2 regions of the Pseudoalteromonas sp. MEBiC 03485 genome follow, and region 1 is predicted to be linked to the other one. Evidence: predicted binding sites of a transcription regulator. Region 1 holds the regulator's gene; the other holds the start of a gene.

Region 1 (4,433 bases):
TGAATGCGATTCGTCAATTACTTGAACACCAAGTATCTGGATTAATGCAACAAGATATGGCGCGCCGTGATCCAACACGCGCTTGTATGATTGATCGTTTAGCTGGTATGGGGATTGAGCGTGATGTTGCTGAGCAAATGGCGTGTTTTATTCCTGATGATGTATCTCGCCAACAAGCATGGCAAGCGCTGCTGCAAATGGTTGAAAACCAAATGCATACAACTAACAACGAAATCCTACGCCAAGGTGGAGTTTTTGCACTAGTTGGTCCAACGGGCGTTGGTAAAACAACCACAGTTGCTAAATTAGCAGCACTTGGAGCACAAAAATATGGTGCTGATAAAGTTGCACTGATCACCACTGATACATACAGAATTGGTGCCTACGAACAATTGGCTACTTATGGTCGTATTATTGGTTGTGGTGTAAAGCAAGTAAAAGATGCGAATGAATTAGCTGAAGTGTTATACCATTTACGTAATAAGCGTCTAGTATTAATAGACACTGCGGGTATGAGCCAACGAGATTTACGCTTAACTGAACAATTAAACACCTTAATGCGTAATCAGCGTGTTGATATTCGTAGTTATTTAGTATTAAGTGCTACAGCGCAGATAAATGTGTTGCAAGAAACCGTAAGACACTTTAAAAAGGTTCACCTAAGTGGCTGTATCTTCACTAAATTGGATGAATCTTTAAGTTTAGGTGAGATTATTAGCATAGCGATTCAAAATCGTCTGCCAATAGGGTATCTTACTAACGGTCAGCGCGTTCCTGAGGATATTCGCGTAGCGAATGCTGAAAAACTAGTGAAAAAAGCTGAACAATTGTATTTAAAACGAGCAAAAGCACAACATTCAAGACGTCAAGCAGTAGCGTCGAACACAGTAGGGATGTATGATTAACACAGTATTAGATCAAGCAAGCGGCCTGCGCAAAATGAATCAAAATAATAATAGTGGCGTTAAAGTTATCGCTGTTACTGGCGGTAAAGGTGGAGTGGGTAAAACCAACGTCTCACTCAACACCGCAATCGCATTAGGCCAGCAAGGAAATCGTGTATTAGTATTAGATGCCGATTTAGGTTTGGCAAACTGTGACGTGATGCTTGGCCTTCGTGTTGAACGTAACTTATCTCATGTTTTGTCGGGCGAGTGTGAGCTTGATGAAATTCTCGTTGAAGGCCCTGCAGGAATCAAAATTGTACCAGCAACGTCTGGTTCTCAAAGTATGGTTGAATTATCGCCATCTGAGCATGCAGGTCTTATACGTGCATTTAGCGAGTTAAACACTGAGTTTGATATTTTAATTGTTGATACCGCCGCAGGTATTTCAGACATGGTATTAAGCTTTTCTCGTGCAGCCCAAGACGTTGTTGTAGTTGTATGTGATGAACCCACCTCAATTACTGATGCTTACGCACTTATAAAAGTACTTAGCCGTGAGCATGGCGTATATAAATTTAAAATTGTTGCCAATATGGTGCGCAGTTTGCGTGAAGGGCAAGAATTATTTGCTAAACTTTCAAAAGTAACGGATCGTTTTTTAGATGTTTCGATGGAGTTAGTAGCAACCATTCCTTATGACGAGAACATGCGTAAGTCTACGCGCCGTCAAAAAGTAATCGTTGAATTATTCCCGAATTCACCAGCAGCGGTGGCGTTTAAAACATTAGCAACAAAAGCAGTTAAATGGCCGATCCCTAATCAACCGTCTGGCCATTTAGAATTTTTTATTGAAAAACTAGTAAACGGCTAACTATGACAACATCGGTGAATAAAGCGATGGGATATCAATCAGCACAAAATTTAAATGCGATTGTTGAAAAACATGCCTCTTTAGTGAAAAAAGTGGCGTGCCATCTAATTGCTCGTTTACCTGCCAGTGTGCAACTCGATGATTTAATTCAATCAGGCATGATAGGCCTGATTGAAGCGTCAAAAAACTTTGATGCTAGCAAAGGTGCTAGTTTTGAAACCTTCGCAGGTATTCGTATTCGTGGTGCTATGCTGGATGAAATTCGCCGAGGTGACTGGGCTCCACGTTCAGTTCACCGAAATGCCCGCCTAGTGGCAGAAACCATTGCCGAATTAGAGAGCACGTTAAATCGTGAACCAAAAGACACTGAAGTAGCTGAAAAACTTGATATTACACTGGATGAGTACCATCATATTCTACATGATGTAAATTCTAGTAAAGTATTAGGCATTGAAGACTTAGGCGTGGATGAAGATGTCATCACACCAGTAGGTCAGGATTTAGGACTAGACAAACCGTTTAATAACGTTAAAAATGAGCGGTTTAACCAGTCTCTATTAACGGCTATCCAATCGTTACCAGAAAGAGATGCTCTCGTTTTGTCTTTGTACTACAACGACGAAATGAACTTAAAAGAAATAGGACACATACTCGATGTTAGCGAGTCGCGTGTGAGTCAAATACATGGTCAGGCGATGATTAAGCTCAAAGCAAAAATCAATGACTGGATTAATTAGTAGTAAGTAAATAAAGGTTCAAACCTCACCGGAGGATGTTTTGGATAAAAACATGAAAATTCTTGTTGTTGATGATTTTTCTACAATGAGACGTATCATTAAAAATCTATTAAGGGATTTAGGTTTTACCAATGTGCAGGAAGCTGACGACGGTTCAACAGCATTGCCAATGCTACAAAATCAAGAATTTGATTTTGTTGTAACAGATTGGAACATGCCTGGTATGCAAGGTATTGATTTGTTACGCGCAATTCGTGCTGATGATAGCCTTAAGCATATTCCTGTGTTAATGGTGACAGCTGAAGCGAAAAAAGAACAAATTGTTGCTGCTGCTCAAGCAGGTGTTAATGGCTATATCGTTAAACCATTCACTGCTGCGACACTTAAAACCAAATTGGAAAAAGTGTTTGAACGTTTAGGTTAATCTAAGGGGAGAGGCTTATGTCAGCACTTGCTGCGCCTCAAATAAGTTTAGAGCAAGCTCGTCAACTTGTTGAGTATCTTGAAAATGGTGAACAAGAAAAAGCTGATAAGCTAATTCTTGATGCTGCGTCAAAAGAGCAATCAGAGTTGTTTGCTGAAGTCGGTAAATTGACGCGTCAACTTCATGAAGCGTTAAAAAACTTTGACCTAGATACTCGTCTCGCTGATTTAACTACCGACGCTATCCCAGATGCTAAGCAGCGCTTAAATTATGTTATGGAAATGACAGAGAGTGCCGCCAATAAAACTATGGATGCAGTTGAAGCAAGTTTACCGATAGCGCAACAACTTGCTGATGAAATTGCTGCAATTAAGCCTACTTGGGATCGTTTAATGAACCGAGAAATTGAACTCGGTGAATTTAAATCGTTATGTCATAGCCTAGATAAGTTCATGAATAACTCGCACACAAAAACCGATGAGCTTCAAGGCTTGATGACCAATGTGCTGATGGCGCAGGATTATCAAGATTTAACTGGACAAGTTATTCGTCGTGTCATTGAACTAGTGCGAGAAGTAGAAGACAGTTTAATTAATCTCTTAACTGTGTTTGGCAGTCAAGAAGATGGTCATCAACAACAAGAAAAACAGGCCATAGAAAAAGCACCTGCACCAAGTGACACACTAGCAGGTCCTGAAGGGCCGATTATTGATAAAGAGTCTCGCGATGATGTTGTTTCAGGACAAGATGAAGTCGATGATCTATTATCAAGTCTGGGCTTCTAAGAGGAGAGTAGCTGCATGAGCTTTGAAGTCGATGAAGATATATTACAGGATTTCCTTGTTGAAGCAGGAGAAATCTTAGAGCTATTGTCGGAGCAATTAGTTGAGCTTGAAAACAACCCAGAAGACAAAGATCTATTAAACGCCATTTTTAGGGGCTTCCACACTGTTAAAGGTGGTGCAGGTTTCTTAAGTATGACTGAACTTGTTGATGCTTGTCATGGCGCAGAGAATGTTTTCGATTTATTACGCCAAGGTGTACGCACTGTTACGCCTGAGCTAATGGACGTAATATTACAAGCCCTTGATACTATTAATGAAATGTTCGCCACGATTCAAAATCGCGAACAACCAGAGCCTGCAGATCCAGCCCTATTAGAAGTCCTTCATAAATTAAGTCAGCCGCCTACTGCAGAAGAGCTTGCAGGTGAAGATTTATCTGTAGCAGAGGACGTTGCAGTTGCACCTGAAGAACCAGCAGTTGAAGAGGTTGTTGTTGATACGCCTGAAGTCACAGCAGATACAGCAACAGACAACATCGATGAAGATGACCCATTTGCGTTCGATATGTTATTTGATGGCGGCGGTCTTGCTGATAGCAGCGCTGAGTCTCAAAATATTGACGAAATCACTGAAGATGAATTCGAAAGCCTGTTAGATGAGCTGCATGGAAAAGGCCAAGGACCAGCAGCATCTGCTCCTGAGTCAAATAGCAGTGACAGTGATGATATT
Region 2 (4,433 bases), 3.4 Mb from region 1:
AGCACTTTGCCATAAATAGACTTTGTCTTTAATCCCCAAGTAGGCAATTAAAGCCATCCAAGCAATATCATTAAAAGCCCACACAACATAGCGCCACACATAAATATCATCAAATGCTTTTAGAGCAGAATAAATAAGAGTTCCGAACAAGAAGAAGGCTGCCGTGATAACAGCAAAGTAAAGTGCGGGCCAATCTTTACGAAGATAAAATACAAAAATAGCCGGGCTCAGAATGAACACCCAGCTATGATCTAATGTCACAATGACAGAATCAATCCAATGAGGCAAAGTTACTCACCTTGCGTTTTACCATCATCATTGTCATCGCCACCGCCGCCATTACCTGGCATATAGCTGTACTTATCAACTTTTTTCATTTTTATACTCCATTACATGTGTTAATGAAGTTTCACTTTAATTGATTTATTGTCTTACATCAATAGGGTCAGATTCGTGAGCTTTACCTTGCATGATAGATATTTCGACACGACGATTCCGCTTGCGATCTTCATCAGTCACATTCGGTACAAGAGGCCTAGTTTCTGCGTGACCTACAACCATCATACGAGATTTATCAAAACCAGGGGCTTTTTCCATTTCGCTTGCAACGGCAACTGCACGTTTTGAAGATAAATCCCAATTATTAGTATAAAGCTCATTTGATACTTGGAAGTCGTCAGTATGTCCTGACACGGTTATTTCACCCGGCACATCTTTTAATAGTGTCGCAATATCACGAATAATAGGCTTAAACTTAGGCTGTAAAAAGGCGCTGCCAGATGGGAATGAGCCATTCTCACGGATGCGAATAATAATTTGTTGACCTAATGACTCAAGTTCAATCGCACCATCCATAATTTGCTGTTCAAGCTGCTGGGCAATTTTCTTCACAAGCTCATTAGTCTGTTCTTGGTCAGCCGCAGAAATTGACTGCTCCAATGCTTGTTGCTGAGCCGTACTTTGCGATTCACCACCACGCTTATTACCACGTTGCTCTTGACGACCACCGGCAGAGCTTTCATCACCAGCTTGAAACTCAAGCATTTGCTGAGTCATTTCTACAGTTTGTTGTTGAATCGTTTCGATAGGGGTAGGTTCAGGTTTACCAGGGGTAAACTCCATTGCTATTACCGAGGTCCCTTTTGGAATATCTTTTACTTCAATTTTGTTTTGCACACCAAATGCAAACTTCATTGAACCAGCAATTTGCTTAAACTTCAGTACATCCATTTCCGAGAAAGCAAGTAAGAGTACAAAGAAGCACATTAATAATGACATTAAATCTGCGAAGGTTCCCATCCAGGCTGGTAAACCTGGTGGTGGACATTTGCACTCTTGATCGGACATGCCCTACTCCTCGGTATCAACTTTACGTTTTGATTCAGCTAGGTAATTTTTCAATATACCTTCAATGACTTTCGGATTTTGGCCATCTTGAATACCTAGTACTGCATCGAGAATTAAGCGTTGGTTAAGAGCTTCTTCATCTTTACGTAGTTCTAGCTTTACCTGAATAGGAATTGCTACAACGTTTGCTAAGAAAGCACCATATAATGTTGTTAAAAGTGCAACCGCCATCGCAGGACCGATTGCTTTCGGGTCATCCATGTTTGATAGCATAGCAACCAGACCTATTAGCGTACCGATCATACCCATCGCAGGGGCAATATCAGCAAGTGACTTGAATAAGCCTGCGCCAAGTTCATGACGATTAGCGGTGAGAGAAATATCTTTTTGCAGCGTGGCACGAACAACATCAGCATCATGACCATCCACTAACATATCCACCCCTTTACGCATAAAACCGTTGGGGATTTCGGCTTCTTCTAATGCTAGAAAACCACCTTTACGTGCTGAGTCAGCTAATTCTACTGCTTTTTCAATTAATTCTTCTGGAGATTCGATTTTGAACATAAAGGCTTTAGCAGCCACTTTACCTATGCCCAAAAATTGCCCCATGGTGAAATTCGATAACACGATAAAAATCGAACCACCAAATACAATGACCACCGAAGGCGTGTTGTAAAACATTGCAACTTGGCCGTCACTACTTAACACCATCGACATAGCAATTAAGCCTATGGCACCAAGAATACCTATTATGGTTGCTAAATCCACATACCCCTCCAGAGGAACAATTACACGACACCCTCAGGCATCAAATTTTTATTATTAACTGCTTATCGGCAAGCAATTGAAATACTTAAATCATTAAATGAATTAATTATATTTTAATGTAAGATTTTTAAGCTACAAGTTTAAGCTGTATGTAAAAGCGTAAAAATAACATATTGAAAATGGATTATGCGTAAAAAAACACATCATTCTTTGACCTAGTTTAGCATTCCCCCTAAAATTGGCCTCACTTTCTAACAGCTATCGAGGCCACAATGGCAACAAAGAAACCAGAAAACCTAAGCTTTGAAGAAGCGCTGGATGAATTATCTCAAATAGTTGCACAAATGGAGCAAGGTGAATTGTCTTTAGAACAATCACTAAAACAATTTGAACGTGGTATTGCGCTGGCGAATGCTTCATCTGGTAAGTTGCAACAAGCCGAACAAAAAGTTGCCATCTTAATGGGTAACGATAGCCAAGCTCCTCTTAGCAATTTTGATTCAAACTTGGACTAATTAAGTGCAACTAAAAGAACAATTACAACGCGCTCGAGAAGACGTTGAGGCACATTTAAATCGCTATTTCGCACAGCCACTTAATACCGAAAAGAACATTAAAGAAGCTACTCATTATGGTGTTTTAAATGGTGGTAAGCGCTTACGTCCTTACCTTGTATATGCGACGGGCCGAATGATGGGTGCTAACAAGGCCGATCTCGATATTCTTGCTGCTGCCATTGAATGTATTCATAGCTACTCATTAGTCCATGATGACCTACCTGCAATGGATGACGATGACTTAAGACGTGGTCGTCCCACCTGTCATATTGTCTATGGTGAAGCGCAAGCAATACTCGCTGGTGATGCATTACAAACACTAGCATTTGATTTAATCGCCAACCACCGATTTTCAGTTCCTGCGAGCCAGCAGGTAAAAATGATAGCCTCGTTAAGCAAAGCCTCAGGTATTGAAGGTATGGTAGGTGGACAGGCACTGGATATAGAAGCGACTGATAAAGAAATTAGCGTGTCTCAGCTAGAGCGTATTCATCAGTTAAAAACGGGCGCCTTACTAAACTGTGCAATTACACTTGGTGCATTAAGTGCTAATAGCTGCGATGAACATACTCTAAAGCAGTTGAACTTATTCGGCCAAGCAATAGGTCTGGCTTTTCAGGTACAAGACGATATCCTAGATGTAGAAGCTGATACTGAAACATTAGGTAAGCCACAAGGTTCAGATATTGCCGCCAATAAAGCAACTTACCCTGCTTTATTGGGAATGGCAGGTGCAAAGCAAAAAGCACAAGACTTACTAGCTCAAGCTCATCAAGCTCTTGAGGCAATTGATTACGACACCAGCGAACTGGCAAGCCTTGCTAGCTATATCGTTGAACGTAATTATTAATGCCTAAAAAAGAAAGACAAAATAACTAAAAAATCAGAGCAGCAATGGGCTATAATGCACTCTGGTTAGCGAAGGATGTATATAAAATCATGACACTTGATAGTAGCAAGTATCCATTATTAAGTTTGGTTGACGAACCAGCACAACTGCGTGATTTAGCGCAAGACAAGTTACCTGCGTTTAGTAAAGAGTTACGCGAATACCTACTTAACTCAGTTTCGCAAAGTAGTGGTCATTTAGCATCAGGTTTAGGCACTGTTGAACTAACGGTTGCGCTTCATTATGTTTATAACACGCCTGAAGATCGTTTAGTATGGGACGTGGGTCATCAAGCATACCCACACAAAATCTTAACTGGTCGTCGTGACCAAATGCATACTATTCGTCAAAAAGACGGCTTACACCCTTTCCCATTCCGTGAAGAAAGCCCTTACGACACCTTCAGTGTAGGTCATTCGAGCACTTCAATTTCGGCTGCACTAGGTATGGCCATTGCTGCTGAAAAAGAAGGTAAAGATCGTAAAACAGTTGCTGTTATTGGCGATGGTGCGATTACTGCAGGTATGGCATTTGAAGCGATGAACCACATGGGTGATGTAAACCCTAATGTGCTAATTATCTTAAATGATAATGAAATGTCGATCTCTGAAAACGTGGGTGCACTAAACAATCACTTTGCACGTATTTTGTCTGGTAGCTTCTACACCAATATTCGTGAAGGTAGCAAAAAACTTCTTTCAGGCTTACCACCTGTGAAAGAGCTTGCCAGTCGAATGGAAGAACATTTAAAAGGTATGGTCATTCCAGGTACTTTCTTTGAAGAGTTAGGCCTAAATTACATCGGCCCAATCGATGGTCATGATGTTAATATGTTGGTCGATACCTTACGTAACATGCGTAACCTTAAA

Evidence for each region. The regulator FliA, encoded in region 1, starts transcription of late flagellar genes. The targets are predictions, from matches to a motif close to CTAAAGNTNNNNNNNNNNNNGCCGATA.
Region 2: a site for FliA is predicted at 2,182-2,208, ahead of pomA (flagellar motor protein PomA). Genes of this name have one in related genera too.

What each region holds. Positions count from the first base shown of each region.
Region 1 is NZ_SGBT01000001.1:3,486,588-3,491,020, reverse strand. It holds gene flhF (flagellar biosynthesis protein FlhF) at 1-905, shown strand, start outside; gene EVU92_RS16030 (MinD/ParA family protein) at 898-1,758, shown strand; gene EVU92_RS16025 (RNA polymerase sigma factor FliA) at 1,785-2,495, shown strand; gene cheY (chemotaxis response regulator CheY) at 2,536-2,919, shown strand; gene EVU92_RS16015 (protein phosphatase CheZ) at 2,937-3,704, shown strand; gene EVU92_RS16010 (chemotaxis protein CheA) at 3,720-4,433, shown strand, end outside.
Region 2 is NZ_SGBT01000001.1:43,188-47,620, forward strand. It holds gene EVU92_RS00200 (hypothetical protein) at 1-288, opposite strand, end outside; gene EVU92_RS00205 (flagellar motor protein MotB) at 424-1,347, opposite strand; gene pomA (flagellar motor protein PomA) at 1,351-2,118, opposite strand; gene xseB (exodeoxyribonuclease VII small subunit) at 2,391-2,633, shown strand; gene ispA ((2E,6E)-farnesyl diphosphate synthase) at 2,638-3,525, shown strand; gene dxs (1-deoxy-D-xylulose-5-phosphate synthase) at 3,615-4,433, shown strand, end outside.